Regions from separate parts of the Dethiobacter alkaliphilus AHT 1 genome, predicted to be linked through region 3. Evidence: riboswitches for the same ligand, from Rfam matches in the RefSeq annotation. Region 3 holds a riboswitch; each other region holds the start of a gene.

Region 1 (10,742 bases), on a different contig from region 3:
GCAGTCAGTTTGATCCCAATCTGGTGGAACCGTTCCTTGATATTGTGGAGCAGCAGCTGAAAGAAGCCAACCAAAACAGAGATAACGATATTGCCTAAACCCGCAGCCTGCTGCGGGTTTAAATTATCCCAAAAATTAATATCCCGTAACATGAAGGATATGCCTCCACCGACAGCGAAAATATTGCTAAACCCAATTTCATGGAGGTACATATGAAAAAGAAAATTATTCTGCTTATAGCCGTCCTGGCTATAGGCTTACTATTTGTGAACGCCAACCCACTGGAAATACTGGAAACTTTTGCGGTCCCCGATGCACCCAATGAAAAAGAACCGATAGAAACTGACCCCGACCCGGATGCTCCTGCAGTTGCTCTGGACCAACCGGCAGATGCTCCAGCGGAAGAAGAGCTGGATATCCCCCAGGAACCGGAGCTGCCGGAAATCGATTTCGTTAATGATTCCATGGATGAACTGGTGGACAGGCTCTCTTACATGGAGACACCCATTGAAGGGCGCAGCGTGACTTCCGTTAACGGGCAGCTTCCCAATGCTCCCCGTAATTACCGCAACGGAGTTCACGAAGGCCTGGACTATTACAACACCATCGGCCGTGACGTATTGGCAGCGGGGCCGGGAACGGTAATCCGCGCCGACCACGGTTATGTGGAAATGACACTGGAAGAATATGAAGATGTTATCCGCAGATCCATCACCGCCAACGGTACTCCTCCGGAATTGTTGGACAAGCTGCGCGGTATGCAGGTCTGGATTGAACATCCCGACGGTGTGGTAACCCGTTATGCCCATCTAAAAGAGATTCGCCCCGAAATCACCGAGGGAACCATTGTGGAAACGGGACAAGCCATAGCAACCGTGGGCAATACCGGTATGCGCGCCAACGTTACCGGTGTAATAGAAAGCCCCAGCGGTGAACCCCATCTCCACTTTGAAATCTGGCACGGCAATACATTCCTGGGCCAGGGCCGCTCTCCGGACACCGTCCGCAGACTATACTCACGTATCTTAGATTAAAAGCCGGATTTTTTCCGGCTTTTTATTTTTTTGTATAAACCACTCCCTTCGTCGCAGAATATAAACAGCAAACGAAGGGAGGAAGCATATTGAATCTGTCAACAAAAGAAGTAAACTACTTAAAGGATCATCTTTCCTGGGAGTTGGCCGCCGCCAAAAAATGCTACAATCACGGCCAGCAGTGTCAGGACCAGAAACTTTCCCAATTACTTGATGACATCGGCCGTATGCACCAGGAAAACTTTGTGGACATCTTAAACTACGTAAACCAAAAAGCCAAGGAGGTCTAGCATGGATCCCAATGCCACCATTACCACAGAAACCGGCGCTCAAAAAATCGGCAAACAAGTCTCCATCAACTTTCAAAAGGATCAGTCCATCAATGATCTGGATCGTCTCTATGACGTCCTGTTGCACCATAAGCATATGATGAATGTTTATCAGATTTCCTCCTCTGAAGCGGTGGACATCAACCTCCACAATCTCCTGAATACCTGCCGCCACCGGCTGCAGCAACAACACGGCAAAGTCCTGGACACTCTCTTTAATATGGGGGAATACACCGCCGACATCGCACCCCCTTCTCAGGTAAAAGATATCTCCGCTGTTTTCATGGGCTACCTAAACCAATTACCCTACAAAACAAAAATGCCCCATTAAACTCACCGCAAGGTGAGTTTTTCCAAGCTGTCATCTTTCCGCAATCACCTTAGTATGTTATAATTAAAGCCTACGAAAACCAAGAGGTGAGTGCACTGAAGCTCTTAAAACCAAATCAGATGGTGGATTCCATCTACCACATAGACCTGCAGCAATTAAAACAACAGGGGATTAAAGCCATCATTGCGGACCTGGATAATACACTGGTGCCCTGGCGTTCTTCCGAAGTACAGGAAAAACTGGTTGACTGGATTAATACCGTTCGCGACGCCGATTTAAAAATTGCCATCGTCTCCAACAACACATCCGCCCGGGTAGAAGCCATGTCCTCCCAATTGGGTGTAATTGCCCTGGGCGGCGCTATCAAACCCCGCCGCGGTGCTTTTCGCAGCATTGCCGCCCAATTCAATCTCTACCCCAAGGAAGTGGCGGTGGTGGGAGACCAACTCTTTACTGACATCTTAGGCGGCAACCGCACCGGCATGCATACCATCCTGGTCACTCCCATGAGTACCCATGAATTCATCGGCACTAAAATCGTCCGCCAAATAGAAAAAGTATTTCTCCGTAATTTAAATAACAAAAGCACCTGATTCCAGGTGCTTTTGGTCGTACTATCTTTTTCCCTGCATCATTTGACGCTGCTCCATCTGGCCGCCTCTGGGCTCCGGTACGCGTTCCAGATTCTCGCGGATCCGTGTCTCCATTATTTCCTCACACTGTTCAGCATGCTCTGCAGTGACACGGCCTTCTTCCACCATGAGAGCCATCTGCTCCCGGCGAAAATCTACCACGGAATCTACCAGCTCATCGGCGCTCACGCCTCTGCTCTCGGCAACTCCAATCATGGATTTACCCTCTCTGCGAGCATCCCGCAAAGCCTCTTCATCCATGTCCAGCGCCTCGGCGATATAAGGACGGGTTACGCCCTGGCCCAGCCCCATGCTGCCTTCCTGTGCATTTCTGCCAAAACCTTCACCGGCAAATGCACTTACCGACAGAGCCACCAGCAAGCCCAGCACCAATACTGCCACAACTCCTTTACGCATAACCATTCACCTCCCTTTAATTTTTTTTAAGTACACTTATACTATAGCCAACGAATATGGAGAACCAATGTAGACAATATGGAGATGGTATAGAGATTTGCTCCATTGCGCACACTAACTTTCGAGGTGGTGCCAGTGGATCTTCTGGAAAAAATGAGGGAGGCGTATCAAAGCGCCAAACCAACCCCCGAAAAAAAATTACAGGATGTAATCGTCAACAGGGAGACAGGCGAATACACTTTTATCTGGGAAGAAAAAAATAAGCCTTAGGCTTATTTTTTTTGAATTTCCTGCCATCTGACAGGGAATCCACACATCTATGAAGAAACATTTTTTAGAGGTGATATTCATGAAAATATCAGGCCGAACAAAAATTACCGGGATTTTTGGCGACCCGGTAGAGCATTCCCTGTCTCCCGCCATGCACAACGCCGCCTTTGCCCATCTGGACCTGGACTACGTCTATGTGCCTTTTCACGTCAACACCGATGACATAAAAAGAGCCGTGGGCTCCATCAAAGCACTAAACATCACCGGCGTAAACGTAACCGTGCCCCACAAACAGGATGTAATCCCGTTTCTTGACGAAATAGACAAAACCGCCAGCCGCTGCAGCGCAGTAAATACCATCGTCAACAAAGACGGTATCCTCACCGGCTACAACACCGACGGTACCGGCTTTATCGATTCCCTCAAAGAATACGGCTTCAACCCCAAAGACAAAGAAGTAGTAATCATCGGGGCCGGCGGCTCTGCCCGCGCCATCTGTGCAGCCCTCCTGGAAAACAAGGTCTCCCAAATAACCATCATCAACCGTTCCCTGGAAAATGCAGAACAACTGGCTGAATCCCTTGGGCAGGCCCACACATTCAGCGTCATACCCCTAATTTCCAACTACTCACCGTCCATCTATAGCGCCGACCTGGTGGTAAACACCCTGTCCATCCCCTTTAAACAAGAAGACGGCGACTGGCTCGTTGACCTCTCCAGTGCCGCCGGCGCTCTCTTTTACGACCTGCGTTACGGAAAAATGCCCTCGGATTTCCTCACCTACGCCAAAGAACTAAAAAGCCCCGGCCTGGACGGCCTGGGCATGTTGCTCCACCAGGGAGCAAGAGCCTTTGAACTATTCACCGGCACAAAGGCTCCCACTGACATTATGAAAAAAGCGACTTCTACTTAATTTTACCCGTCACCGGATCATAATCAAAATCCGCAGCACCGGTAACCGGATTCACCGGCATTTCCCGAAAGTATCCGTTTTCCACCAAGCTCTCTAAATCATCGGGATACTTGCCGTTTTCCAGCTGGTAGATCTCCACCGCTTGCTGCATTACCTTCACATTATAGGACAAGACACTGTTTTGCACAGTACCGATATGCTCACTGTACACAGTAATTCCGGTCCCCGAAAGTGTAACCAATATCACCAAAACAATAAATAATTCCGCTAACCTCATGTATAACACCTCACACAGGAAATTTTACCCAAATTCTTTTGTGTTATACATATGCCAACTGAATCTGTAATATTCTTCCTTCAAGAAAAGCACCTGTTTTCAGGTGCTTTCTGTGTTAAAGCTGCATAGTCAAAAATAAGAAACCATAGTAAACCATTAATAGTGAATAGGCCGCAAAAATTACTGATACATAGCCAAACAACCTGCGCCCAACCCTGACCCTCACCAACCAGAGAAATAATAATAACAGCGGCACAATAATCAATTTAACCTTAGGAAAGTAAGCCGTATCCACAATCAAAGCCATCACCGGATTTCCTTCTCTGAAACCTAAACTTAAAGCATGTAGCGTCAGAAAATAGTCCGCCGCATTAAAAAAGGCAACACAAATTAACATCAACCCTATCAGCCTAAATCTGTTATTTTCATCGCATATGTACTGCAACTATCATGCCTCCGGTCTTTTTTATCATTACTATGGAGTACTTGCGGTAAACTTGCCTTCTATTATGTACAACCATGTTTCTTTCTAAAACAAAAAAAGCACCCGCAGGTGCTTTATTCTCTAACTGAAGACTTCCCAAAAGAGCCATGCATAGTAAACCATTAACAAAAAGTAAGCAATAAATATAATCCACACATACACATACAATCTTTTGCCAACCCGCTGCCGGTTCAGCCACAACAAAAGCAGCAACAGCGGCACCAAAACCAGCTTCACCTTGGGAAAATACACCGTATCCACAATCATATCCATAACCGGATTCCCTTCCCGCATCCCCCGACTAAGGGCATACAAAGTCAGAAAGTAATCCGCCACATTAAAAACACCCACACCCAACAGCAATAACCATAAAAGCCTGTCCCGGCCACCTGCTTTTGTTAACCCTCCCATGATATCCCCCCATACATATCTTACCAAACAAATATAAAGGGTAGATAAACAAAGTCTTGCATTGATAGACATCCGACCAAAATAATGCTATCTTAAAGAGCATAGGAGGGAACAATCATGAACGTAGCCATTATTCAGCTGGAAGTAAGTGATGTACATAGCAGAGAAGAGAGATTCAAAAAAGTGGAGCAAATCATGCTCGAGCTTCATGCCGGCAATCCACAGCCGGATCTGATTCTCCTGCCGGAAATATGGGGAAGCGGCTTTTTCAGATTCCAGGATTACGCCGCCCACAGTGAAGAAGCAGAAGGGGAGACCTATTCCTTTTTAGCTCCCTGGGCAGAAAAAATGAACTGCCACATCTTAGGCGGCAGCATTGTAGAACGAGACGGAAACCATTTATATAATACAGCTTTATTCATCGACCCCCATGGAAAACTAATCAGCAAGTACAGAAAAATCCACCTCTTTGGCTATAAATCTGAAGAGAGCAAACTCTTAACCCGCGGCACAACTCCCACAGTTATAAAAACAGACCTGGGCACATTCGGCATCTCCACCTGCTACGACCTTCGTTTCCCCGAACTGTACCGCAAAATGGCAGACCTTGGAGCCCAAGCCTTCCTGGTTACCTCCGCCTGGCCCCTGGCCCGCCTGGAGCACTGGACCCTCTTTAACAGAACCAGAGCCCTGGAGAACCAGTGCTACCTCATTTCCTGCAACTGCTCCGGCCAGATAAAAGAAAACCCCTTCGCCGGCAACAGCATGATGGTAGACCCCTGGGGAACAGTACTACACTCCGCAGGGGAAGAACCTGCCCTATTACATGGCAGTATAGATCTAAGCCATGTCTCAGAAATACGAGATAGTTTCCCAGCTTTTAACGATCGCGTTTTATTGTAACATAGCCTACAGTAATAAAGCCCGCCAAAAGGCGGGCTTTATTACTGTACTTTATTCTTCATCACAGCAATCAAAAGCAAAATTATCACACGGTTCAGATTGGACAAAGTTCTCATTGTTATTGGCGCTATCTAAAGCGTCTTTTAACAACTCCATGTACTCACGGCTTGCTTCCTCATTTGCTAATGCCTCATTTGCCAAATTGATCAAAGCTCCAATGGAAATATAATCACTGTTAGGTAAGACTCCAGGGGCATAAACCAATGCATTTCCTTCTACCCCTTGCCATAATACATTGAGCCGCATAGCAGCTAACTGAGCGGAAAGCATATACTGCATATTTTCTGCATTGGCACCACGTAACCAGCTGCGGAAATCGTCGTGGTCTTCTGGAACAAAAGTATCGCCAGTTGCATCCTTTAGATTCAGGGCGGTAAGAGCTGCTATTGATTCATCGATATCATCCTCAAAAATCCGCTGTCCGTTTCTGTTGCCCCAGAATCCCATGGTGTATCCGCCGCCTTCACCCAGGCAGAGGTTACCGAACTCAACTTCTACATCAAGTCCATCAACATCGGAGCCCACGGTAACCGTATATTCAGTAGGGGTTGTCGATCTCCAGTTACCTGTTGTAGACTCGCACTCTACAATTCTAAAGGTGGTACCATAAATTATATTTTCAATCTCATATGGTGTTTCTACGCAACCGTAGAAAACGTCACCGATGTAAATCTTTACTTTCCAGTCTTCGATTATAGCCTCACCGTTATCAAACTCTCCGTTGGCATTGGCATCATAGAATTTAATAATTGAAAGTTTGCCAAGCTTTGGCTCTTCTTCTTCGTCTCCGGAGCTGTTACTAATGGTCAGGACCCCAGAGGCTGTATAAACCCAGTGCCAGTAGCCAATCTCAGAGCCAGTTAGGTCTGCATTTTCCGAGCCCTGCCAGAAGGGATTATCCAGTGTTCCCGATCCGCCACCAGGGCCTTGGGCATCAACTTCCCAGTAAACTGTTGGTCTCTCATCAGCAAATGTAAGTACAGCAGACGTTGCTAATGCACCAGTGTCCCGGTATACATCAAAATGTAGGACTCTGGAACGGTGATCCCTGTTAGAGGTTGTAGTCGTTTCCCCGTCATCGTATGTTACTACCAGTGTAGCTGTAGGCTCTGTTTCCGCGAAGACCATCGGCATTGTCATGGCTACCAACATAGCCAGTGTAAGCAGAATAACTAACACTTTTGTTTTCATAAGGCTTTTCATTAGTTTTACCTCCTTTTTTTTTCAATGAAATTAAACACAAAAAGAACCTAAACTACGTCTTTCCTCTCATCACCCCCGAATGTGATGCAAAGATGGCTGGTTTAGGCTCTAATTGTGCAAATATTCTACTGTGATGTTGGCATGAGCAGAACCCGTTCTGAGCACAAAAAAAACCGGCCTGCCATAGCCGGTTGCGCCGCCAGCTCTCAACCTCTCAAGGCGCCCGATTTGTAAGAGGTTGGTCATTGCTTCTATGGTTGATTAGATTATAGCAGGATAGCAGAGGGATAGGAAGAAAAAAGTTTCCACATATTTACACACGATTTAACAAAGAAATACTATGTTTTTATAATGTTTCTTTGACTAATGTAGAATGGACTTCATGAAAGTCGAAGAGTCGGTTAATTTGCTATGCATATTTGAGATTCTGCTATGATTAGCTACTAATCCAATATGCTTACTAGAATTAGCGAAAATGTTACCATTTTGAAATTATTTTTAAACTTTGTTTTTACATCATTCGACCGCATCTTTTCCTTTTATTACGCATAATTTTTCCGATAACAACATTTACTTATAAATTTCCATCAAATAACGTGTTTTTTACTTCAGATTTTCCTCATTCTTCTTGCTTAAAGGGGCCTTTTTTCAAATGTCGAATTAATTGACACCTGAACTTATTAGATAGTAAGATAGAAAACACAAAGCATGTTAATAATTTCCATGGAAAGCGAGTTCGGAGGCATTGTATGAGAGCGATTTCAGGTAGTTTTCATCGGATAGATAAAAACTACTTGCTAAACAGTAAGGGGAAAATCAACTTTCATCCCGGGTTTAGTACCACATTTGGTCTCTTTAGGGCTATTTCCCTGCTCCTGACTTCAATTGTATTTATGCTGGCCCCGGGCCAGAGGCTGCTGTTTGATAAACTGGGATTTCTTCTGTTTTTAGTAATCTCGTCGTTTATCTTTGTTTATCTATATAACCGAGCAATCAAACGCAGTGACAACCTGGCCGTTTATGTTTTGGCCGAATCTGTTATCCTGGCTATCATCGTTGCCTTGACAGGTGGCTTGGATAGTCCCTTCATATGGTATGCGCTAAATCCCGTTATGATCGCCTCTGCATACCTACCATTCTTCATGCCCTGGACTTTAATGTCTGTCTATCTTTTATTTTCGATCCTTGAAGATCTCTACTTTGAGGGCGCAAATTTTAGTCTTTTGGGCTTCTTCTCCAATTATCTCGGCCTTATTTCAGCCCTTTTCCTAATGGCTCTTGCCTTTCAGATTTTTTCCGGCATTTATCGTGTCTTGGCGGTCCAGTCCCAGGCATTGGAAGAACAACAGGAGAAGCTCACGGAAGCTTATAACAGTTTAGAAAAGAATCATCAGCGTTCAAAGTCCTTAAGCGATTTCCAACGCGAGGCCGTCGCCTGTAAAAACACAAGTGATGTTTACAGAAAGCTTGTAGAATACGCCGAAGACGTATTTCCTCTTCAGAAAGCGGCTGTACTGGTGCTGGATTCCCCCACACCGTTTCTAAATCCTACTCACCAGATTCTTTTTACAGTGGTACCCCCCGACATCCCTCATAATTTTATTAGTGAGGAACTTAATCTTGCTGAATTGGCAAGGCGATGGAGTGAACCAGGTAAAGATGAAGTGGCAATATCTGAAGACAATTCCTGGTTATCACTGCCACTTAGGCTAAATGATTATAGTATCATGGCTATCTTTGTAGGGTGGCTACCTCCTGGCAAAAGCTTTGCCAATTTTCAGTCTGAACTGAACTTTTTTATTAACTTCGCTCAACAAACCGTTTGTAATATCTTCAATCTGAAGCGAACGGAGCAAACAATGCAGCGTATGACCGCATTGTATGAAGCGGTGGAAACAATCTCCAGCCGTGATGACATAAAAGAAGTAATTGATCTTTTTGCCGCCTACGCCCGCGCCCTTACCGGCAATAAAAAAGTAATATTTTGGTTGGATAAGACATCTGTTAAAGAAGACAGCTCATTAAACAATCGTATCTACACGGTTAAAGGAGAGAAGGATGTTCTTCCCGAGAGCTACTGGTACGAACCTTTGATAGCAGCGTGGTCACGGATTCAAAAAACTCCCCACTCAGTAGAACATCTGGTTTATGATTCACAGGGTAAGCCGGTGGCACGTCTGCTCTGTATGCCCGTTAAGTCACGTTCCCACTGTTTTGGCTTACTGGCTGCATTGCAGCCAAAGGATGCCTTTAACACGGAAGAAGTTATGCAAACCCTTTCCTTTATGGCTAATCTGGCAGCAGTGGCCATTGAGCGTAACATAGCCGAGTTGTTTTCCGATAAGATGCTTTTGCTGGAAGAGCAAAACAGAATCGCCAATGAGATCCACGACAGTGTTTCTCAGAATCTTTTTAGTGTGGTTTACGGCGCTGAGGCCATTATCAGGCAGGGCGATACCTTGTCCCCTAACGAGAAAAAACAGATTCTTCAGGCTATTCGCGATGTTACGGCAAAGACAGCAAAAGAGCTGCGCTTGCTTATTTACAGGCTGAGCCCACGTCATCGTGGCGACCATACATTTGTCAGTGAACTGGAAAAACAATTAAACGGCTTGGCGGAATTGAATCAGATAGATATAGATTTTAATATCAGTGGGAAGGAAGAATACCTAAACGCTGCCATCCGTCGTGCATTTTATCGCATTGTTAAAGAGGCAACCAATAATGCCATTCGCCATGGCAAAAGTAAAAATATCAAAGTTGATCTGTTAATGGATCCATTCGAATCTCAGTTATTTATTCAGGATGATGGAAAGGGATGTGATATCGACCTCTACAGTACTAATGCCGAAAGCAGTGCCAGAAAGCTGGGAGTTGTCAATATGACAGAACTGGCCCGTTCACTACAAGGCCATCTGAACATTGAAAGCAAGGTGGGCGAAGGTACAAAAATATCTGTGTCTGTTCCTACGTCACCTGTACCAGAAAACTAAATCGGGGGAGGAAGGATATGAGAGTCATAATTATTGACGATCATCCGCTGGTACGCAAAGGTTTGGAGTTGGTTGCTTCACTGGAAGAAGACTTTGAAATCTGCGGTTTTGCCGCAAATGGCCTGGAGGCTATGGAAGTCTTGGAAAAACACAGTCCGGATGTTGCCCTGGTTGATTTACGCTTACCCGGGGAACACGGGTTAGACATTATAGAAAAAGCGCGCTCAATAAACAGTACCTGCAAATATATTGTGCTCACTTCCTATGCCACAAAAGAAGAAATTAAACAAGCCATGGCTTTAGAGGTAGACGGTTATATATTAAAAGAAACCTTACCCGAAGAGTTAATCACTTCTGTGCGCATGATACATAAAGGCCGCAAGTATTTTGATCCCGTAATCGTCCAACACGCTTTGGAAGAGAAGAATGAAGATAAGTTAAGCGAACTGACAACCCGAGAAATGGAAGTACTGAAATTCCTCTCC
Region 2 (10,742 bases), on a different contig from region 3:
AGGTCTTTTGATGAGGCTTCGCATAATTATCTTGGGTACGCATTATTGTTTGCAGGTGTTATTGGTGAAGAACAGATGTCTTTTTCCGTAGGTATCGGAAAAGCTGCTCAGGCCAAGCATTTGTTTCGAGTCGGAGATGAGGCGTCCGGAGAATGCCTGCCTGTGGCGGACAAAAGGCTGGAGACGGTAGCGTTTTATAAAGTATCAAAATTAAAAAAGGTGGGGAGCGCAGATATTGCCGGAAAAAAACCGCCGCCCTGGGAAGATATTGCACCGGGTCTTGAGACGTACCGCAACAGGGGCCGCCGGAGGCTGTCTGCCAGAACATATGACAGCAAGTGTTTATCCTGCATATGGGGTTGTCGGATGCCGGTTGAGATAATTGTGGATCACTGGAATCCGGGGCAGAGGGAATACCGTTTTGAGACTTTCTGCTACGGGCCTCTTTCCTGTAAGTTCTATAAGGCAGGGCCAACGAGGAAAGTGCCGGGAAGAAAAGGCATGGTATATGAAGAGGAAGACTGGGTGGACGAGGAAGCAACGAGCCACAGGGAAGGGGAAGAGTAAAAGCGGCAAGAAAGTAGATGATACTTGTACAGGAAATATTAGTTAAAGATAGAAATAATACGTACTAGCCTGGGGAAATGAGGTGTCCTTTTGAATAATTTAAAAGACATCAGATGGAAGCAGAGATTTCAAAACTTTGAAAAATCGTTTTCGTTGTTAGAGAAATATATTGCCCAAAAGGAAAAAAACGAACTGGAGAAAGCGGGTATTATTCAGTTTTTTGAAATGACTTTTGAGTTATCGTGGAAATTGCTGAAAGACTACCTGGAGGCTGTGGGATATGTTGTCAACAGCCCCCGGGAGGCTATTAAGCAGTCATTTCAAAAGTGAATTTATTGAAGATGGTGATGTTTGGATTGATGCTCTTATGAAAAGAAATTTGACCGTTTATACTTATAATGATGAAGTGGCTGAGAAGCTGCTTAGAGAAATACATGAGTTGTATTTTCCGCAGTTAAAGAAATTATATGAGAAGCTAAAAAGGGAACTGTAATATGTTTGGATTATCTGAAAAAAACCTGATATATATCAGAGAAGGCATTAAGACGTTTGCTGAAATTGAACGGGCTGTGGTTTTTGGCAGCAGGGCTATGGGTAACTATAAGCGGGGTTCTGACATAGATATTGCAATTGCAGGAAAGAACGTTACCGGAGAAACCGTTGCTAAGCTAAGCGAGTATTTGAACGAAGTAGCACCTTTACCGTATTACGTTGATGTGGTTGACTATAATGAGATCTCCAATGAAGAATTAAGAAAACATATAGATACAAAGGGCATTGAATTAAACATTAATAGTGAAGGCTAAGTTTCCGTATTGCAGTCTATGAGCCTTCTATTCTGCTTCTTGGGAAGAGTATGATAATGTAGAAGATTGGCCGGGCAGAATAGCAGGCGGCTGTTGTTCAAAAAAGGAGCTGCTGGAGGCAGGTGACCCTGCAGCGCATTATGATTTGGACGAAGAACCCTCCTCTGGGAATTAATCCTTGAGGAGGGTTTTTGCGAAAAAAGGGGATTTATGATGTTTGTCGAAACTATGGATTTAAGCTGATGTAAGAGGAGAGCTATGATGGAGAGGATGCTTAAGCTACCGGTTACTAAGGCTGCCATAGTGGTTAGTATTATTGCGGTTTTGGTAACTATGAGTTTTTATAACTTTTTGTTATTCCACACTTTAGTGGAGCTCTTTAGTGTGCTTGTGGCATTTGGGATAGCTGCCATTGCTTTTCATACCAGCCAGTTAACCGAGGAACGCAACGATTTTCTGAACTTTTTTGGTGTGGCTTATTTATGTATTGGGTTTTTAGATTTGTTACATACCCTGGCCTATGACGGCATGGGGGTCTTTCCCGGCAATACTGCAAACCTGGCCACGCAGTTGTGGATTATACCCAGGTATATCGAGGCCTTTACGTTTCTGGCCGTTCCTTTTTTGATGGCCAATCCTGGCCGCAGAATTAGAATACATTATCTAATTCCCGTTATTTCTTTGGTGCTTTTAGCGTCTGTTTTTGCCGGAATTTTTCCGGATAGTTTTATTCCCGGTGAAGGGCTTACTCCGTTTAAAATTATCAGTGAGTACATTATTTCCACAATTCTGCTGATCTCCGGTATTCTGATTTGGAGAAACAAGGAAAAGTTTGATAAAGAAGTTGTAAAATATTTGCTGCTGGCCTGTGGGGCAACAATCTTGGCAGAACTGTCTTTTACTTTTTATGTATCGGTGTATGGTTTTTCCAATATGGTGGGTCATTTATTTAACGTGGCATCATATTATTTTATCTATGTGATTATGATTCGCAAAAAGTTGCTGGAACCGTATGAGGTTATCAATGATTTATATCAAAATCTGGATAAGAAGGTAAAGGTCAGGACCAGAGAGCTGGAAGTTGCCAATATGCGTTTGGCCCAAGGGCAGAGGAGGCTCTCGCAGCTAAACGAGAAGCTGGGTGAGAGCAATCGCTTAAAGAGTGAGTTTACGGCCACCATGACGCATGAGCTGCGTACGCCTCTTACCTCTGTAGTTGCTTTTTGTGAGTTGATGCTGGATGAAGTGTCCGGCCCCATTACCCCGGAGCAACGGGAAAACCTGCTGGATATTAAAACCTCGGCCCAACAGCTGATGGTTTTGGTGAACGATATTTTAGATATGGCTAAGCATGAGGCGGGTAGCTTGCGAATTCATAAAGAGAAAGTGGATTTAAACGATGTGCTACGGATGGTGCGGCGCAGCATGAGTGCCATTGCCCATCAAAACGGCATCAGCCTGGATGTAGAAAAAACAACGTTGCCGTTTGTGTACGGAGACAGGGACAGGATTCAACAGATGGTTGTAAACCTGGTTGCCAATGCCATCAAGTTTACCAAAGACGGTGGCCGAATCACCGTGTCAGCCAACGGAGAAGGGGATTTTGCCATAATTTCTGTCCAGGATACCGGCATTGGTATTTCGCCGGAGCTGCTGCCGCATATCTTTGAGAAATTCCGACAGGGAGACCACCCCAAACAGCGCCGTAAAGGAACCGGCTTGGGCCTGGCTCTGGTTAAGACCCTGGCTGAACTGCAGGATGGCAAAGTCGCCGTTGATAGTGAGGTGGGCGAAGGGTCGTGCTTTAAAATTTATCTTCCTTTTGCGTCGGAGCAAAACGAGACAGGGAGCATTAGCAAAGCACTCTGATGAGTAAATAGAAGTAGTGTTGCCGTAACCGGACAATATTGGGCGGACCTTGAGAAAACCTATGACACTAATCATTTAATGGTTGGTGTCATTTTATTATTGAGAATGTTATATACCTGTGACGAAGGGCTAATGTTTTCCCCAATTCTTTTTATGGGTAGCAGATGGCGCCAAGTAAGTATTGTTACAGGCTGGAGTAAAATTCTTCTTTTATGGCAGGAATTTTAAAGAAAACAAAGAACAAAAAGAAGCAAAAGGAAAATACGGTATGTTTTAACATTTGTAGCCTTCTCTACAGCAAAACCCTCACCAGTTTCCCAATAATTTTTGTGGGGGCAATGATTTTTGGGCTGATTTGGACGCTTTGCCTGGAATGAGCCGGTAGCGTAACCGACCACTTGTGGTCGGTTATTTTTATTATTAGAGATTTAGGGTGACAAATCGCAAAGTAAAGGGAGGCAGTGCATTGAAAAAAGCTGTAAGCTTGTTGTTAACCATGTTGTTGGTTCTGTCGTCATTTAGTGTAAATATTAGTAGTGGAATTTCAGTGGAAAATGTAGTGGCTGCAGAGCAGGAAGATCTTTTGACCGCTACGGATAAATACTTTACATACAGTATCTCCGGGGAGCAGGTAGAAATTACCGGGTATAGCGACGAGGGACCAAAGGACGTGGTTATTCCCGATACTTTGGAGGGTTACGCTGTAACTGGTATTTCTTTTAGGGCATTTGAAAACATGCAGCTAACCAGTGTGATTATTCCCGAGAGTGTTTCCACCATTGGTGACAGTGCCTTTAGAAACAACCAACTGAGTGAAGTTATCCTGCCTGAGAATGTTTCCGACATCGGCAGCTTTGCCTTCTCCGGCAACAGTATCTCCAAAGTGAGGCTTGAGTCCAATCTTTCGTCGGTGGGTTCGTTGTACTATGGTGTTTTTGGAGGAAATGCGATTAACGAGGTGGAATACGGCCCGGCGGTAACCCAAATACCGGAGAACTTCTTCAGGGACAGTGATCTAAGCGGTGCTGCAGCGGAGACCCTTATTATTGAAGGGATAACGCAAGTAGGTAGTTATGCTTTCCAGAACAGCGGCCTTACGGAAATTGTACTTCCGGAATCGCTTGTAAATATCGGCCGTTTCGCCTTTAGAAACAACCAACTGAGTGAAGTTATTCTGCCTGAGGGTGTTTCCACCATTGGTGACAGTGCCTTTAGAAACAACCAACTAAGTGAAGTTATCCTGCCTGAGAATGTTTCCGACATCGGCAGCTTTGCCTTCTCCGGCAACAGTATCTCCAAAGTGAGGCTTGAGTCCAATCTTTCGTCGGTGGGTTGGGTGCTCTATGGTATTTTTGGAGGAAATGCGATTAACGAGTGGAATACGGCCCGGCGGTAACCCAAATACCGGAAAACTTCTTCAGGGACAGTGATCTAAGCGGTGCTGCAGCGGAGACCCTTATTATTGAAGGGATAACGCAAGTAGGTAGTTATGCTTTCCAGAACAGCGGTCTTACGGAAATTGTACTTCCGGAATCGCTTGTAAATATTGGCCGTTTCGCCTTTAGTAACAACCAACTGAGTGAAGTTATTCTGCCTGAGGGTGTTTCCGCCATTGGCGGTAGTGCCTTTAGATACAACCAACTGAGTGAAGTTATCGTGCCTGAGAATGTTTCCGAGATCGGCAGCTCTGCCTTCTCCGGCAACAGTATCTCCAAAGTGAGGCTTGAGTCCAATCTTTCGTCGGTGGGTTCGTCGCTCCATGGTATTTTTGGAGGAAATGCGATTAACGAGGTGGAATACGGCCTGGCGGTAACCCAAATACCAGGAAATTTCTTCAGGGACAGTGATCTAAGCGGTGCTGCTGCGGAGACCCTTATTGTTGAGGGGATAACGCGGGTAGGCAGTGCTGCTTTCCAGAACAGCGGCCTTTCGGAAATAGTGCTTCCGGAGTCGGTTACAAATATCGGTAGTTACGCATTTAATAACAACCAGCTTGGCGAAATTGTTTTCCCGGATAATATAGATGATATCGGCAGGGATGCTTTTGCCGGCAACAGCATCTCCAAAGTGAGGCTAGAGTCCAATCTTTCGTCGGTGGGTTCGTCAAGTAGTGGTATTTTTAAAGATAATGTGATTAACGAGGTGGAATACGGCCCGGCGGTAACCCAAATACCAGGAAATTTCTTCAGGGACAGTGATCTAAGCGGTGCTGCTGCGGAGACCCTTATTGTTGAGGAGATAACGCGGGTAGGCAGTGCTGCTTTCCGGAACAGCGGCCTTTCGGAAATAGTGCTTCCGGAGTCGGTTACAAATATCGGTAGTTACGCATTTAATAACAACCAGCTTGGCGGAATTGTTATCCCGGATAATATAGATGATATCGGCAGGGATGCTTTTGCCGGCAACAGCATCTCCAAAGTGAGGCTAGAGGCCAACCTTTCGTCGGTGGGTTCACTTAGCTATGGTATTTTTAAAGATAATGTGATAGACGAGGTGGAATACGGCCCGGCGGTAACCCAAATACCAGGAAATTTCTTCAGGGACAGTGATCTAAGCGGTGCTGCTACGGAGAGCCTTATTGTTGAGGGGATAACGCGGGTAGGCAGTGCTGCTTTCCAGAACAGCGGCCTTTCGGAAATAGTGCTTCCGGAGTCGGTTACAAATATCGGTAGTTACGCATTTAATAACAACCAGCTTGGCGAAATTGTTATCCCGGATAATATAGATGATATCGGTAGGGATGCTTTTGCCGGCAACAGCATCTCCAAAGTGAGGCTTGAGGCCAACCTTTCGTCGGTGGGTTCACTTAGCTATGGTATTTTCGAAGAAAATATGATTAACAAGTTGGAATACGGTCCGGAGGTTTTGGTAATCCCGGGCAATTTCTTCCGGAATGCCGACTTAAGCGGTGTAGTCAATACAGACTTAGTGCCGGAGGGAATCATTAATATCGGCAGTAACGCATTTCGCAACAGCAGCTTGTCCAGTGTTGTGATACCGCACAGTGTGAGCACCATCGGAAATACGGCTTTTGCCGACAATCAGGAGGATCCGGAAGATTTAACAATTTATGGGGTTTTAGACTCTGTTTCGGCTGAGTATGCCTATCTTCACGGCCATACTTTTAAAGATATTGATGACGGTCATCTGCGTTATTATGCGGTAAGGTATGAGAGCACTGAGCATACCGGTGGGTCGGTCCCTGAGGATGCAAGCCTATATCAGGAAGGTTCTGCCGTTGTTGTAATGGGCAATACCGGCAACCTGGTCCGGACAGGGTATAATTTTGCCGGCTGGAATACGGAAGCAGACGGAAGTGGGACCTTTTATTCTGAGGGCTCCCAGTTAGTGATGGGTTCGGAGGATGTTACCCTGTATGCCCAGTGGCTTAAAGCTCCGGTGTTGTCTGCACAGAGCGGCCATTTGTCTGTGCACCTGCAATGGACATACGGCGGTGATCCCGCAGAAGTGAGTAAGTTTGATATCTACCGCTCCCCTGCTGGTAGTAATAATTATAGTCGTATCAGAACACAGACGGGCTACAGCTACACTGATTCTGTAGCGGCCGGACGCTATGATTATTATGTGCTGCTTACCGATACTGAAGGTAAAACTGCCATAAGTAATACGGTGCGTGGCGTATCCGTTGTTGAAGATCTGGAAGATCCGGTGGCGGTAATTGAGCCGGAAACCCTGCTGGCCGCAGAAGGGGTATCGTTTACCTTCTCAGGGGCGGCTTCCACCGACAATGACAGGATCGCCTCTTATGCCTGGGATTTTGGCGACGGAGCTACAGGAAGCGGTGTCAGCGCAACCCATACCTATAGCCAGGCGGGAACGTATACTGTTAGCCTCACTGTTACCGATCCTGCTGGAAACAGTAATACTGTCACCGCTGAGATTACGGTCTTAAATTTGGCCGTGGAGGACGGCTACAGGTTGGTCAGTTTTGAAGTTGTCGATGCGGTGAGTGTGGAGCCCATTGATTCAGCACAATTGATCCTGGAAGGGCAGCAGTTTGATGCGGTTGTTTCTGTTAATGAAGAAGGCCGGGCTCAGTTGGTGATGCCCGACGGCACGTACCAGCTTAATGCTTTGGCAGATGGGTATTTACCACGTTCGGCCACTGTAGTTGTAAATGAAAGTAATGATGAGGTAACTATGGGCCTTAGTGTCAGTCAGCTCGTTGCCGGTGAATTGACCGTCCATGAGATGAGCTATGAGGAAATTCTGGAAGCCGGGATTGACACCAGTGACCCGGATAACCACCATGTATACCGGTTTTCAACAGAGCTGGAGTTTATGGCGGGGCCGAGACTTTACGCGCTGCCGGTGGAAGTTTTTAAAAACAGTGCCGGCAAGATACTAAATCCCCAAGGACAGCGCTTTACACTGGGAGAGGGTTTAACGTGGGGTTCGGGCCTCAATCTAAGAATATTCCCCATCAGTGAACGTTTCTATCTGATAATTTACGGAGAAGCGCGCTGGTTAAAAGAAATGTATAAGGTGGAGCTGTTAGTCATCAATGAGTCTAATGTGGACTGGATTGAAGATTGTACAGCCGAACTGTTTTTGCCGGAAGGAATGTCTTTTGCATCAACTACCACTGGATCACAGCAGGCTCAAATAAATCTGGGTGACATACGGGAAGGTTCTTCTGCAACTACGCAATGGTTTGTGCGGGGTGATGAGGAAGGGGAGTACCACCTGAGTGCAGAGGTTACAGGCACTTTTATGCCTAATACAGAACCGTTTCACATGACTTTTGAAACAAACGAGGCGGTGAAGGTTTATGCCGGCAGTGCTCTGAATCTGAATATCACGGCACCCAGCGTGGCATTCCGAGGTGAGAGATATCACGTTTTGTTTGAGCTGGAGAACGTTTCGTCAAAGCCGATTTACAATTTGTCATTTGGTATTACAGGAGCGGAACAGTTTAAAATAATTGAGATCGGAGATGGTTCTACGGAACCGCTGATGCTAAGCGAAGAAGATTTTGGCGAGGGCATGACAAGGTCCATACCTGTTCTTGAGCCTGGAGACAAGTTTGTTATTGATTTCAGTACCACCATTTGGTTCAACTCAATCTGGGAGCTGACCGACGTGCCGATAGCCTATTACCTCACAAATGTCTTTGTCACCACGTTGGAAGGAAGTACCACCACAATTCCCCATCAGATTGAAATTAAGCAGGTGCCTCACTCCACAATTTTTGATTATGCCAAGATGTTGGCAGGAGGCGAACTGGAAGATCTGTTTATTCAGGTTATCACAGACGGTACAGTGCTGGCAGACCATGTCCCGTTGGCAAAGAATGTACGAAAAGCATACAAGCTGAGACAGGGGCCTGCCAATTCCGCGGCAAACATTTTTGTGAAGCGGGATGACGGGAGTGTTATTGACCTGAACGTGTCTAGTAGCGGCGGTGGCAGGATACAATCCGAACCACTTTGGCAGGAGTTTGATATTGTGGTGACTGCAGTGGGGCCGGGAGAGGCTACGCTGGTTGTTGAATTTGAGAATGACGGTAAAATGACTCGTTATGAGGTGCCTTTTGTAGTAGCAGATGAGGAGGCCGATCTGACCCATACTGCAGCAGTAAGTACGGCAGTGAACGGCAATCTTGCCACAAGTATCGTGGGGGTGGATGATGTTGAGGCGCTTATTGCTGGGGTGACTGCAAAAGAACATGTGGTATCCGAGCAGTACCCTTATACTTATTTTGACTCTCTGCTTGCTCTGAGGCCGGAACTTACTGCTGAAGAGGAAGGGGTGGTGACAGAAGGAGAGTTGGTGGTTCCTGGTGTATTGCTGGAAACTCTGTTTGAAGATACCTGGGGTAAACTGGGTTATCATAACCATTTGGCAGAGTTAACTTTCAGCCGGGAAGCGCTGTCGGCAATGGTGCAGGCAGCAGGAACTGAAGGCGACGTGAGTTTGGTTGCCGCAAGAGTGGATGCGGATACGCTAAAGGAAGCGCAGCGGGAGACGGCAGGCAACCGTCCCGTCTATGAGTTTGCAGTCTATAGCGGAGACGCTGAAGTTGTGCCGGGTAGAGTAGATGTTTCTATTCCTTACTCTCTAAAAGCCGGCGAAGTGGCGGAAGGGCTGGCATTATACCGGTTGGATGAAGAGGGTAGGTTGACAGAAATTGAGCATGAGTATGATGTTGATCGGGAACGGATTTTCTTTAGTACAGACTACTATGCCTGCTTTGTGATATGGTATGAAGATTTTCCTCTGGAGCCTGTGGTAGAAAGGCTGTTTGGAGCCAACCGCTTTACAACTGCTGTAGAAGTGAGCCAGAACGGCTGGCAGGACGGTTCTGATGCCGTAATCCTGGCTCGGGGTGATGACTATGCCGATGCTCTGGCAGGGGTGCCCCTGGCCTACCATTTAGATGCTCCCATCCTGCTGTCCCGCACCGACCGCCTGGAGAGTGTTACCACTGACGAGATACAGCGTCTGGACGCTTCCCGCGTTATTATCCTGGGCGGTACAGGGGCGATATCTGCAGCAGTTGAACAGGAATTAGCAGCCCTGGTTCCGGATGTGGACCGTATCGCCGGCCCGAACCGTTTTGCCACCGCAGCCCTGATTGCGGCAGAGATGGCAGAGGAAGGAGCAGTTTTTGATACCACTATGGTGGCGGTGGGCACCAACTTTGCTGATGCCCTGTCCGCCAGCTCTTATGCCGCTGTGAATGGGTACCCCATTCTGCTTACCCGTAACGACAGACTCCCTTCAGCGACAGAAGAAGTGTTAAATGAGTTGGCTATCAACGAAACCTTTGTCATCGGTGGTGATGCGGCGGTGGGAAGCGCTGTTTTCAGCCAGCTTCCAAACCCGAAGCGCATCTACGGCAGCAACCGCTACGAAACCTCCATCGCTTTGGCAGAAAAATTCCTTCCGCCGGGTACCGGTCATGTATATATGGCCACAGGACTGGACTTTCCCGATGCCATTGCCGGTGGGGGGCTGGCGGCAAAGAATAACAGTGGTGTCCTTTTAGTACGGGGGATCAGCAGTGAGCCCAACACAGTGCTGCAAGAATTCATAGCTGATTGTGGCATAACCTCGGTTACTATTTTTGGCGGCAGTGCAGCTGTGGGTGAAAGCATTGAAGACTGGTTGAAGGATAATCTTTAAGAAGAAGTAAGATTCTAAGAAAAGGGAGACCCTGCGCTATCTGAGGCAGATCTCCCTTTTTGTTGGATTTTTTTCTTAACGTAGCAGCAATTTTTGGCTCCGTGTACAAAAATAAGCACCCATGGGTGCTTATTTTTATTGGGGCGCGATAAACATTTGTGTCCAGTAGTGGCGTAAGTTGCTGGGGTCATTTGCATTGTAATAATATCCGATGCCGATGTGAGTCAGGTTGGGGTTTAGGATGTTTGCCCGGTGGCCTGGACTGTTCATCCAGGCATTAACAAGGGTCTGGGGTGAAAGAAAACCTGCTGCCAGATTTTCTGCTGCCCTGGTGTATGAAATTCCGTAATG
Region 3 (10,742 bases):
CTGTTTCCAGATCCATGACGGGATGGTTACCACCATGGTGGCCAAACTTCAGTTTGTATGTCCTGCCTCCCATGGCCAAACCAAGAATCTGGTGACCAAGGCAGATGCCGAAAATCGGTATTTTACCAAGCAGTTTTTTGGTATTTTCTATCGCATAGGTCACTGTTTCAGGGTTGCCGGGGCCATTGGAGAGTAATACGCCGTCAAAGTTTTTCTCAAGCAATTGCTCCGCAGGCGTTGTCGCCGGCACCACTGTGACGGCAAAACCTGCCTCCGCCAGATTCCTTAAGATATTATGCTTGACCCCAAAGTCGTAAACCGCCACATTAAGCGGTTTGTCTTCTTTCCCTACAGACCTGCACCAGGGAGCGCAGCCCTTGTTCCAGGAAAAAGTTTGCGCTGCAGACACTTCCTCTACCAGATCAAGCTCCGCAATCCCGGGATGCGAGCGTACTTTGTGAAGCAGGCTTTCCACACTGAAATCAAAAGTGGAGATGATGCCCATCTGCGAGCCGTTATTGCGCAGATGAGCGGTAAGTGCTCTGGTATCTATCCCTTCTATGCCGACAATCTTGTTTTCCTTAAGGTAGTTACCAAGCGATTTGCACCTGCCTGAGGAATCAGCAGCACGCCAGTTGCTCGGGAAATCCAGGTATTCTTTAACGACAAAACCTTCCACCTTAGGCCTGCCGGATGATTCCGCATCTTCATCGTTTACACCGTAATTACCTATCTGCGGGCAAGTCATTGTGACAATCTGGCCTTTATAGGAAGGGTCCGTAAGTATCTCCTGGTAACCGGTCATAGAGGTGTTAAAGACAACCTCTCCAATTACTTCTCCTTCAGCCCCGAAACCTGTCCCCTCAAAAACTGTCCCGTCGGCCAGAACCATTAGTGCCTTGTTCATTTTCAGCCACCTTTTTCAAATATTTTTCAAAGCAAATGCAAAGCAAAGACACCTTCGTTCCCGGAGACGGTGTTTCACCTGGCATGTTTAAGGTTGCCGTCCATTGTACCGCTCACGTTTTCCCTTTCCTCGGCGAAATCAAAGCCCGTCCAGATACCTATGGAGCCCAGCACAGAGTCCTGGGGATGATACTTACGGAAGATCTTAAAATAGTAAGCCGCCTCACGGCTGTTAATTGTTGCTTTGGGGTTTTCGGCCTTAATACGTTCATATTCTCCTTCACTTATCTCGCTCTCCGCCAATCTTTCGCCCAAGCTTTCACAACCTGCCCCCTGTGTGTACTGCACCTTGTAGCGCCACAAAATGTCTTCAGGCAAATAATTGGTGCTTTGGAATGCCTTCCTTAAAATCCATTTTTCAATTTTACTGCCGTCTTCTTCGGATTGGCGGATTTTCAGCTCGGGTGGTATCTTCATGGCCAAGTCAATCATGGACACGTCCAAGAATGGCACTCTTAATTCCAGGCTAAAATACATACCCATGCGATCGGCACGCTGCAGGTTAATATTGTGCAAAGTCCCAATGCCACGCCTGCCTTCCTTATTTTGCTCCTGCACAGGAAAATTCTTCATGTAATGATACCCGTTAAACAGCTCGTCGGCTCCCTCTCCGGTTAAAACCACCGTCACGTAATCGGCAGCAAGCTTGCAGGTAAAGTAACAAGGAACAGCACAGCGTACCAGTGAAGGGTCATATGTTTCCAGTTTATTGATAACCGTAGGCAGGGCTTCATAGTAATCGTCTTCTTTAAAGATTAATTCGTGGTGTGTAGAGCCAATGTGTTTGGCGGCAATTCGAGATGCCTTAAGGTCATCGCTTTCTACACCGAATTTGTCCTTCATGCCTACAACAAAGGTATGCAGATTCGGAATTTCCTCGGCGGCAATGGCAGCCACCAGACTGCTGTCCAGGCCGCCGCTGCAGAAAGAACCGACGTGGATTTCTTTATCGGCTAACAGCCTTTTTTTGACGGCGACGATGAAATTTTCCCTGATCTTTTCGCACACTTCTTCCACATCGGTAAGTAGATGGTCTTGAATCTCCGGCACCTGATAATACTGCACAAACCCTTTTTCCGGAGTATAGTAGGTTCCGGCAGGAAATTCGTGAACCTCGTCCACGCCGGCCAGGCTCATGGCGCCCAGTTCCGAGGCGAAATATAGATTGCCGCGAACATACCCGTAATACAGAGGTTTAATGCCAACGGGATCCCGGGCCAGCATAAAACTATCGTTGCTGTAGATTGCAAATGCAAACATCCCATCCAGCTCTTTTACGCAATCAGGGCCCTTTTCCTGATACAGATGCAGAATAACCTCCGAATCGGAATCCGTCATAAAATGATATTTATTACCCAATCTTTCTCTTATTTTCATAAAATTATAAATTTCACCATTGCAGATTATACCTGCCTGCCCGTCGTTAGCCAAGATGGGCTGGCGGCCTTTCTTAACATCAACTATGGAAAGCCTGGTATGACCAAAAACAATCTTATTGAAAGTATGGATATCACGGTCATCGGGACCCCGATGGGGCATGGCATCCAGCATCCTGTTCACAGTGCTAATATCATTGACTCCCAAACACCCGGCAATACCACACATAAAATAGTCACCTTCCTTGAATTTTTAATATGGCTTTCCTACTGGCATACACAACATTCATGCTGCAAAGCGATGATATTTTCCATATTAGTCCCCCGCCAAAAGAAAAACGCCTCTAAGACAAAAACAGTCTCAGAGGCACCATTGCCTGAAAAACATTATACGCTTTCCATAATATTAAATTATTTTAAATTTATGCTGATTAAATGGAGATGCAATGGGATTTTCTTAACTAATCCGCATCGAACTCCTTTTTGCGCATTATATTACATATCTCTTTATCCTGTCAAGCAAGCAAAACCAGCATTGCTCTGCAGCAAAGCATGCACCGCACACCACACCCATTGCCAGACCATTAGCACCAAAAATTCTACTAAGCAGAGACATAAATTCTCTGCCCCGAAAAACAATATGGATAAAATAAAGACTGCCCTCAGGCAGTCTTTGTGAAGTCAGTGGTTATAAATCATGGGGCATGTGGTGCTCTAAATCTACAGACAATCCCAGATGCAATTCGTTTTGAACGGGTATACTGATTACATTTTTGTTGCCTATAATAAATCCGTGCATAAACGGCGGTCTGTCACCACTTTGCGGGTTAACCTGCATGATATATTGCATAGTAGCTTCCGGCACACTGTCTCTGTTTACAAACAAAAACGGCGTGTGTTTTCCCAAATGCGCCAAGGAAGCGGAAGAAACCAAGTACTGCCAAGGCTGAGGAAGGACAAACGTAAACGCATGCCCGTCAGGCTCATTTCTATCCCAGCCCACCTCAGCAACGGGGCTTCTGTACCGACTGAATCTTACGGCCAAGGTAAAAATATCATCGGCACTAATGACGTCTACAAAACCAGCCAAGCCTTGCACCTCATTAATCACGCTTTGAGGAATGGCATTAGTAGTACCAACAATATAAACTCGTGGGTTATTTATCTGCTCTAATGCCATGCGGGTATGCCGCGGTAAAGTTGGCCCCTCAGTCAATAATATTGGCACTCCGGAGTGGGCGGAATATGCACCGGTAATATGCCCGCCATGATTGGGATCAGTAGAAATGAGAAACACATCTTGAGGCACACATAACTCGTTTAGAATACGGTGAGCAGTGTGAAACACATCATCCGGTCCTAAAATTCTCCGTACAGTGAATCCCATGAATTGGATTGCTCGCATCACAAGATCCGAAAACTCACCGATTAATACTACTTGAGCTTCACCCATGCCGGTTGGGGCCAATCGCCTGATAGCTGCTAAGACAAATGGGTCTATTCGGTTAGGATCAGTTAGAAATAACGGCCCATCGATGGGATGGTGCATAAGAGGAGTACCGATAATCGCTTCTGAGAAATTTTCCGAGGACGCCAGATATACTGTTACAGGGCTGATACCGGCAAACGCCATTTCAGCAACTGGATATTGAGTTTGACTAAAGTCACTACCTAGCGCTCTGGTAGTATTAGTCGTATTACGAGTGCTCCAAGGCAAAAACAAGTCACCTGGATTTATAAAACGTTCTGCACTCACGATATAACCTCCTTTATATCAATACTGATATATCCTATGAGGTATAGTGAGCAAACGTTACTTCCCGGTCCCCCTAGACTTGAGAAGTTCCTGAATACGACAAAGAAAAAGCCCCAAGGTTTTGGGGCATAAGCTGTTTTAGCAATACTTATTTAACCCAATGCAGTCTTCAGCACTTATTGCCGGAACAAGTTGATATAGTATCCTTCATTCCATGTGGACTCATTGATCTACATGTTAGGCAGGTACACTTCAAAAATACGAACCGTCGGCGGCTCTTGCACAATGTCTTTTAAAGCTTCCTGAAGCTTGGGTCCTGCGGTACCCAAGGCCGCTTCGGCATCTTCATTTGTTTCCCAGAGAGAAAATGCACCGTAATCGCCTTTGGCTTCATCACTGAAGAATGTTGAGCTTTTAAATCCTTTCAAGGTGGCATGAAGCTGTGCAAACTGATCGGCCATCCCTGTTGCTTGCTCCTGCATCCCCGGCCCAATATTAAACATTACTAACGTTGCATACATAGTTTTTCCTCCTTTTATCGTGTATTCCCAATGAATCAAATCTATTAAGGAAATTGCTGGAGTTTTACCTCGCTGATCTGAATTACGGGTGTGATATCAGTGTAATTGGGAAGATCACCCATAAACGTTGCAACATGAGGCAGAAAAGCTGCTTGAAATTCCTCCATCGAGTCGAAATACATATGACCCATGGCGAGAAATGGCGCCGGCGCACCCGGCTCTCCCCCACTTAACCCCACCTCTACAGCCCCGCCTTTTAGCGCAGTCCCCAACTTTTCCTTTACCAGTGACATATGATTATTGCAGTAATAATCAATGTCAAATTTCTTGCCCTCTGAATTTGGGTACAAAACACTTACCTTAATCATTTCTTTTCCTCCTTTTTTAATTTCCTGTGCACGGAAATAATCTATGACTGATGAGTAGGTTCTAACCTTTTATAAAATTAAAATAACCGACCTTAATATATGGTCGGTTACGCTACTGGCTCCTCCCGGGCAAAGCGTCCATATAAGCCCTGAAATCACAGCCCCCATAAACGGGTGGGAAGCAAAGTGAGTAGTATGCCAGAATTAATATACATGCAGTTCATATATATTTTTACATATTTAATTAATTAATCCTATTCTGTATGCAAAGTTCTTATTCTTTTATGTCAGATTTCAAGTAACTTAACTTAATCACGGAAAGCGGCTACAATATCAGCTGTATCGTAATAGTGTCTTGCTCGGCAAATTTTTTCGTCCTGCAATGTAAACACCATAACCCAATCATGCTCATAACCACGGCCGGTAGCTTTTACTACTCCGCCATTTCTTCCTTCCACAATTACTCTATCGTTTTGGCATGTAAAAAACATTGCTTCCATCTTTTTTACTTGTATTTTTTCAGATAGCTCCTTAAAAAATAAGGCAACATCTTTTTTACTATATCGCGGCTTAGCCCAAGATATTTCTTCGGGAGGGTTTTTTGTAACAGGAGATTGAAAATCTACATCCTCTGCAAACAACTCGAGAGCGTCGGGAAGATTTCCCTGGCCAAAAAACGCAAAGTGCTGTTTCACAACTCTTTCATTTTGCTCGGCCAATCCTTTCACCCTTTCATTTATTATCATTTTATAGTATCGGTATCCCTAAATTACTGGGGCTTTAAACCACAAAAACCGACCATAAGTGGTCGGTTACGCTACTGGCTCCCCCAGGGCAAAGCGTCCATATAAGCCCTGAAATCACAGCCCCCAAGAACTAAAGTAATCCTTAATGAAGGCTTGCTAGAAGTAAGCTGCATAATTCAGCACGGATCGATACAGCATTTTCTAAATATGGCTTTGTATTTATATATTCTCCGCCAAAAGAAAGCATTCCTGCCATTGTCTAAAATTTTAATGATAAATAAGTACAGCCTTCATCGAAGGCTTTTTATTATGCCTAAGTCAAAAAATCAAGGAAGAACAACAAGGTCGATTTTCAGTTCTAGCAGATCTACATTATTTCTACAATAAATGTCAACATAGCTTTGTCCCCCGCATAGATATAATAACTAAACGTTAGGGGGAGGCGTTTGATTATTGGCAATGCAAAGGGGCTTTGGTTGGATACCACTCGTCGCTATACTTACAATCAGTTTAATTATTGGCCTTAACCAACTAAACAGCATCTACCAGGCACTTTCGTCTAACAGTGCCACTGCAGCAGGAGTATATGCGGGTTTTGATATAAGCCTTGACACCGATGACTGGACAGTAATTTGGCATGATGAGCTTAGCGCAGGAGAGCTTGATTTATATAAATGGAAGCCCCAGGACAATGGCTTTCGCAGTGTTTTTAGCTTACTGTATGGCAAGATTGAGATTCGGGCCCGCCTTTCGGAATCGGGAACATTACCCAGTGCTTGGCTGATAGAAGAAAATGAAAACATTTCGGCTAAAGTTAACATTTTTCATCGTGTGAACCACTCCAATCTATCAGCTGACTACCATACCTTTGGGATAGAATGGGACCAGGAAAAAATTGTCTGGTTATTTGATGGGAAAGAGACATTTTCTACCACAAGAGACATCCCCGATACACGCCAGTTCTTATATTTATCATCACACGATTCAAACATAGATTATGTGCGTGTGTTTAAAAAAGCTTTTTAATTTAAAGCCACAGGGGGTGCCTTATGTTAGTACTTACATTGGTAATCTTCTCAATCTTTGTCATGTTTCAAATCTTATACATAACTATTCCATTATTAAATCATAAGCGGGGTACTGAATTACCTGAAAAATTGCCCGAACTGGGTTTAACTATTTTGGTTCCTGCTTTCAATGAACAACATGTAATTAAACAGTGCATTCTGGGAGCCCTTAGAGCAAATTATCAAAACCATGAGCTTATTATCATCAATGACGGGTCTACAGATGATACCTTAGGAATTCTGGAATCCTTTTTACGGCTGGAAGCAGTTGAAGAAAGTATAAACCGGACACTCACCTACAAGACGGTTAGAGGTTTTTATTACTCTACAATATATCCAAACGTTTATGTTATTGATAAATCAAATGGTGGTAAAGCAGATGCTTTAAATGCTGGGATTGATTATGCAAATAACGATATTGTTGTTACCCTGGATGCAGACTCTATTCTCGACAGCAACTCATTGCAAGCTATGAATTCTTGCTTCCACGATGATAGTGTAATTGCCGCTGGTGGTATGGTCCACATCGTACAGGGAGCCGGAGTTAAAGGTGGTAAGGCAAGCCCTAATTTTGCAGTGAGAGGGATAATCAGATACCAGATTATGCAGTACCTGACATCTTTCTATCTGCATAAATTTGTGCAGGCTAAGTTTAAAGCCATGACAGTCATTGCCGGTGCCTTTGGTGCCTTTAGAAGGTCTACCCTACTGGAATTAAACGGCTTTAGAAATACTGTGGGGGAAGACATGGATATTACACTAAAAATTCAACGATTGATATATACAAAAGAGCGTGACAAAAAGATGATGGTTGTCTCGGAGGCTGTTTGTTATACCGAATGTCCTGAAAATTTTCGAAATCTCTTTAAGCAAAGAATACGATGGCAAAAAGCGTTTGTGGACTGCATAATAACTTATGGACATTGCCTTTTTAGCCAGTTTAGCTTTGGTTTGTCAGTATTCTTCCTGATTGAGGGATTTATGTTGGGCACTCTTATAGCCTTTAACACCCTTTTAGTTCCATTAGTTTTGATTTTGAGTAAAACAGGCCACACTTTGGTATTAACGCTCCTGACAATCTACTTTATTTTGGCTCTTTGTCAAAGCCTGGTCGCTTTCCTGGTCAGTAAGAGGTTTGGTCACTCATACTCAAAATCCAATTATGCCAGAATTCTTTCCTTTATCCCCTTGGAAATAATAACGTATAGGCTGCTGGGGTTGCTCTGGGTCACAGCAGGTACTATTCAGTACTTTTATAAAAAGCAACATTGGGATAAAGTTGAAAGATGCGGAAAAATTTATACATTAAATGAGTTGCCTGTTGAAGTAAATGAATCAAAACTAGCTTAATCAGGGGTGAATGTATGGGAAAAGCAATTGTTCTCATTATACTTTGTTGTGTCTTGGTTACCACTTATGTTATCTTCTCCGGTTCCTTAATAACAACAGCTGAGAATCCGAATTTCGCAGACCCGGGTGCAGCACGGGTAGAATCAATAGCTGCTGAATATGTTGATACAATTTATTTCAACAAGGGTCGCGGTCAAGAGCGTTTGGTAAGCCTTACCTTTGATGACGGCCCGGATAAAGTTGTTACGCCAGAAATCATTAACATTTTAAATAGTTACGGAGTTAAAGGCAACTTCTTCTTTATTGGTGAAAATGTCCTGATGAATCCTGATGTGGTGAGATATGCCTATTATGACGGTCATTTAGTTTTAAACCACAGTTTTTTCCATGATGACTATACCGGCAAAAGTGCTGACTTTATAGGCCGGGATATCGATCGAACCAGTGATGCATTTAAGGAAGTTATCGGTGAAATACCGGTGCTTTTTCGTCCGCCGGAAGAAATAATAACACATAATTTGCTAACCAGTATTAAAGAACGTGATTTTAAAATTGTTACGTGGTCCCTTGATACCTTGGATTGGCGCGTAAAAGATAAAGATACGCTAGTCAGAACCGTCCTTGATAATATAACACCTGGAGGAATTGTCTTAATGCACTCCATCGCGGGTAACGAAGCCACTGCGGAGGCTCTTCCCGAAATTATTGAAGGACTGCACGCTAAAGGATATGAAATTGTAACACTTGACCGCCTTTTACGAATTGGTAAATACGAGAACGCAAAGTCAAAAACAGTAACCGCGGAACTTGATACCAGCCTTAGTACAGATGATTGGGAAATTGTTTGGCATGACGAATTTACAGGAGATAGCATAGATCTAACTAAGTGGAATGTTGTAGAGTGGGCATCAGATAAGAACAATGAGCTGCAGTATTACAGCTATGATAATGTCATTGTTAATGATGGCTATTTACAACTGGTCAGCAAGAAAGAAAACTACAAGAACCGCAATTATACTTCCGGTGCTGTGGAAACAAAAAATAAATTCGCCCTTCACTATGGTAAAGTTGAAATCCGGGCTCGGCTTCCCAAGGGCCAAGGTGTATTCCCCGCTCTTTGGCTCCTGGCAGACAACCGCACCAGCCTGCCGGAAATAGACATTATGGAAATGCTTGGCCATGAACCTAACAAGATCTGGATGGTCTATCATTATATAGACAAATATGGTCGACAAAGAAACCCCAATAGTTATTTTGTTGGGCCTGATTTTTCCGAGGATTTTCATACATTTGGCATTGAATGGGATCAAGACAAATTGGTTTGGCTTGTTGATGGTGAGGAATGGTTTTCCATAACAGAAGATGTCCCCGACACACCTCTTTATCTCTATATGAACACTGCTATTGGAGGGGATTGGCCCGGTAGTCCGGATAATACAACGCGCTTCCCACAGTATTTTGATATAGACTACGTTCGCATTTGGAAAAAGAGGTAACATGCAGTGAGACGCATCCGCGATATTACAATAATTTTGCTCTTTAGGAAGCAGAGGCATGCCTACCTGCTTCCTTTATGCATCAAAATAAAAAAACCCGGCCATTGACCGAGTGTTACATCTATTTTGGTGGAGGCGAACTGTGGTTTTGGAAACCACGGCTATGCTTATTGCTCTTCGAATGAGGCCTATGTCTTTGTGATGTCGGGGCTGGACGTGCCGCATTCCTTCTTCTTGAACGAACCCCGGTATGAATCAAGGGAGTTTGCTTTGTGGTATCTGACGGGAACAGGCTTTCATCACCTAGCTGTGTAATAAATGTTGAACACAATACTCCATATAGCAGATGTTCAGCTAAGTGGGCCAAGGGTCCAATCGGTTTTTTACTCTTTACATTAAACACATAACCGGACATAACGCCATCAACTATAATCCAAAAGAATGTTCCTACCGCCATCCCTTTAAAAACTGCTTTGTCCTTACCTGTTGCAGACAAAAGATAGGTCAGCAATACACCTGTAGCAGAGGTATTTGCACTGTTTACAATTTCTCCAAGGATAATGCCCGGCGTACTCTTAATTTCACCCTCCTTGAGGAATAAACGAGCGGCCAGGGGATTGTAACGAATGTCAGTATAACCCTTTGCATAATTATATCTATTTAATAATCTCGCAGCAAATGAAGCTGCTGAGCCACTTATCGCTCCTAATAATAGACGATCCTTGATTTTCATTTAAATAAATACTCCTTTTATTAGAAGAGCTTCTTTCTATAATATCTGCCTTTTCCTCACCTATATTCTGTAATTATTATCCATATTCATAATGAAATTGTACAGACTATGTTTCGGTGAGTGGGACACAGAATGCAAACCGTTGCTTAAATAACACGCGTTATATTTTTTTGCCTAATGACTTGACAGGCAATTATTTTTTATATATTATATAACTAACGTTAGATAACATATGTTATATAGGGTAGGATGTCCCCTAAAAGATGCGTTTTTTTTAACCGGAGTCTCGGTGATGGTGGCCTGATTGGCTGGACAACAAAGGCACAGAAGTACTGTTACTTGAGGTGGAAGAATGATTTAAGG

Evidence for each region. A riboswitch is a leader RNA that binds a small molecule or an ion and turns the genes downstream of it on or off. The one in region 3 is predicted to bind cyclic di-GMP.
Region 1: it holds a riboswitch for cyclic di-GMP, as region 3 does, so the genes downstream of both, DEALDRAFT_RS15835 (hypothetical protein) here and DEALDRAFT_RS05950 (nuclear transport factor 2 family protein) in region 3, are expected to answer to the same signal.
Region 2: it holds a riboswitch for cyclic di-GMP, as region 3 does, so the genes downstream of both, DEALDRAFT_RS07800 (leucine-rich repeat domain-containing protein) here and DEALDRAFT_RS05950 (nuclear transport factor 2 family protein) in region 3, are expected to answer to the same signal.

What each region holds. Positions count from the first base shown of each region.
Region 1 covers NZ_ACJM01000003.1:179,175-189,916, reverse strand. Annotated here, with positions in the region: gene DEALDRAFT_RS15850 (diguanylate cyclase domain-containing protein) at 1-98, shown strand, start outside; gene DEALDRAFT_RS15845 (M23 family metallopeptidase) at 213-1,034, shown strand; gene DEALDRAFT_RS04255 (hypothetical protein) at 1,124-1,324, shown strand; gene DEALDRAFT_RS04250 (spore coat protein) at 1,326-1,694, shown strand; gene DEALDRAFT_RS04245 (YqeG family HAD IIIA-type phosphatase) at 1,781-2,287, shown strand; gene DEALDRAFT_RS04240 (hypothetical protein) at 2,309-2,743, opposite strand; gene DEALDRAFT_RS17385 (hypothetical protein) at 2,879-3,013, shown strand; gene aroE (shikimate dehydrogenase) at 3,093-3,926, shown strand; gene DEALDRAFT_RS15840 (type II secretion system protein) at 3,919-4,203, opposite strand; gene DEALDRAFT_RS04225 (DUF5658 family protein) at 4,319-4,648, opposite strand; gene DEALDRAFT_RS04220 (DUF5658 family protein) at 4,769-5,098, opposite strand; gene DEALDRAFT_RS04215 (carbon-nitrogen family hydrolase) at 5,216-6,001, shown strand; gene DEALDRAFT_RS15835 (hypothetical protein) at 6,053-7,264, opposite strand; cyclic di-GMP riboswitch class II at 7,441-7,526, opposite strand; gene DEALDRAFT_RS04205 (GAF domain-containing sensor histidine kinase) at 8,014-10,257, shown strand; gene DEALDRAFT_RS04200 (response regulator) at 10,275-10,742, shown strand, end outside.
Region 2 covers NZ_ACJM01000007.1:41,296-52,037, reverse strand. Annotated here, with positions in the region: gene DEALDRAFT_RS07820 (hypothetical protein) at 1-567, shown strand, start outside; gene DEALDRAFT_RS17245 (nucleotidyltransferase substrate binding protein) at 658-897, shown strand; gene DEALDRAFT_RS17240 (nucleotidyltransferase substrate binding protein) at 935-1,060, shown strand; gene DEALDRAFT_RS07810 (nucleotidyltransferase family protein) at 1,062-1,373, shown strand; gene DEALDRAFT_RS15990 (sensor histidine kinase) at 1,632-3,242, shown strand; cyclic di-GMP riboswitch class II at 3,565-3,647, shown strand; gene DEALDRAFT_RS07800 (leucine-rich repeat domain-containing protein) at 3,709-4,638, shown strand; gene DEALDRAFT_RS15985 (leucine-rich repeat protein) at 4,617-10,391, shown strand; gene DEALDRAFT_RS07790 (cell wall-binding repeat-containing protein) at 10,527-10,742, opposite strand, start outside.
Region 3 covers NZ_ACJM01000005.1:83,554-94,295, reverse strand. Annotated here, with positions in the region: gene carA (glutamine-hydrolyzing carbamoyl-phosphate synthase small subunit) at 1-907, opposite strand, end outside; gene asnB (asparagine synthase B) at 982-2,571, opposite strand; gene DEALDRAFT_RS05965 (cell wall-binding repeat-containing protein) at 3,031-4,098, opposite strand; gene DEALDRAFT_RS05960 (antibiotic biosynthesis monooxygenase family protein) at 4,329-4,619, opposite strand; gene DEALDRAFT_RS05955 (EthD family reductase) at 4,664-4,987, opposite strand; cyclic di-GMP riboswitch class II at 5,080-5,162, opposite strand; gene DEALDRAFT_RS05950 (nuclear transport factor 2 family protein) at 5,296-5,706, opposite strand; cyclic di-GMP riboswitch class II at 5,785-5,867, opposite strand; gene DEALDRAFT_RS05945 (glycoside hydrolase family 16 protein) at 6,193-6,759, shown strand; gene DEALDRAFT_RS05940 (glycosyltransferase family 2 protein) at 6,783-8,150, shown strand; gene DEALDRAFT_RS15920 (polysaccharide deacetylase family protein) at 8,165-9,646, shown strand; gene DEALDRAFT_RS05925 (hypothetical protein) at 9,768-10,379, opposite strand.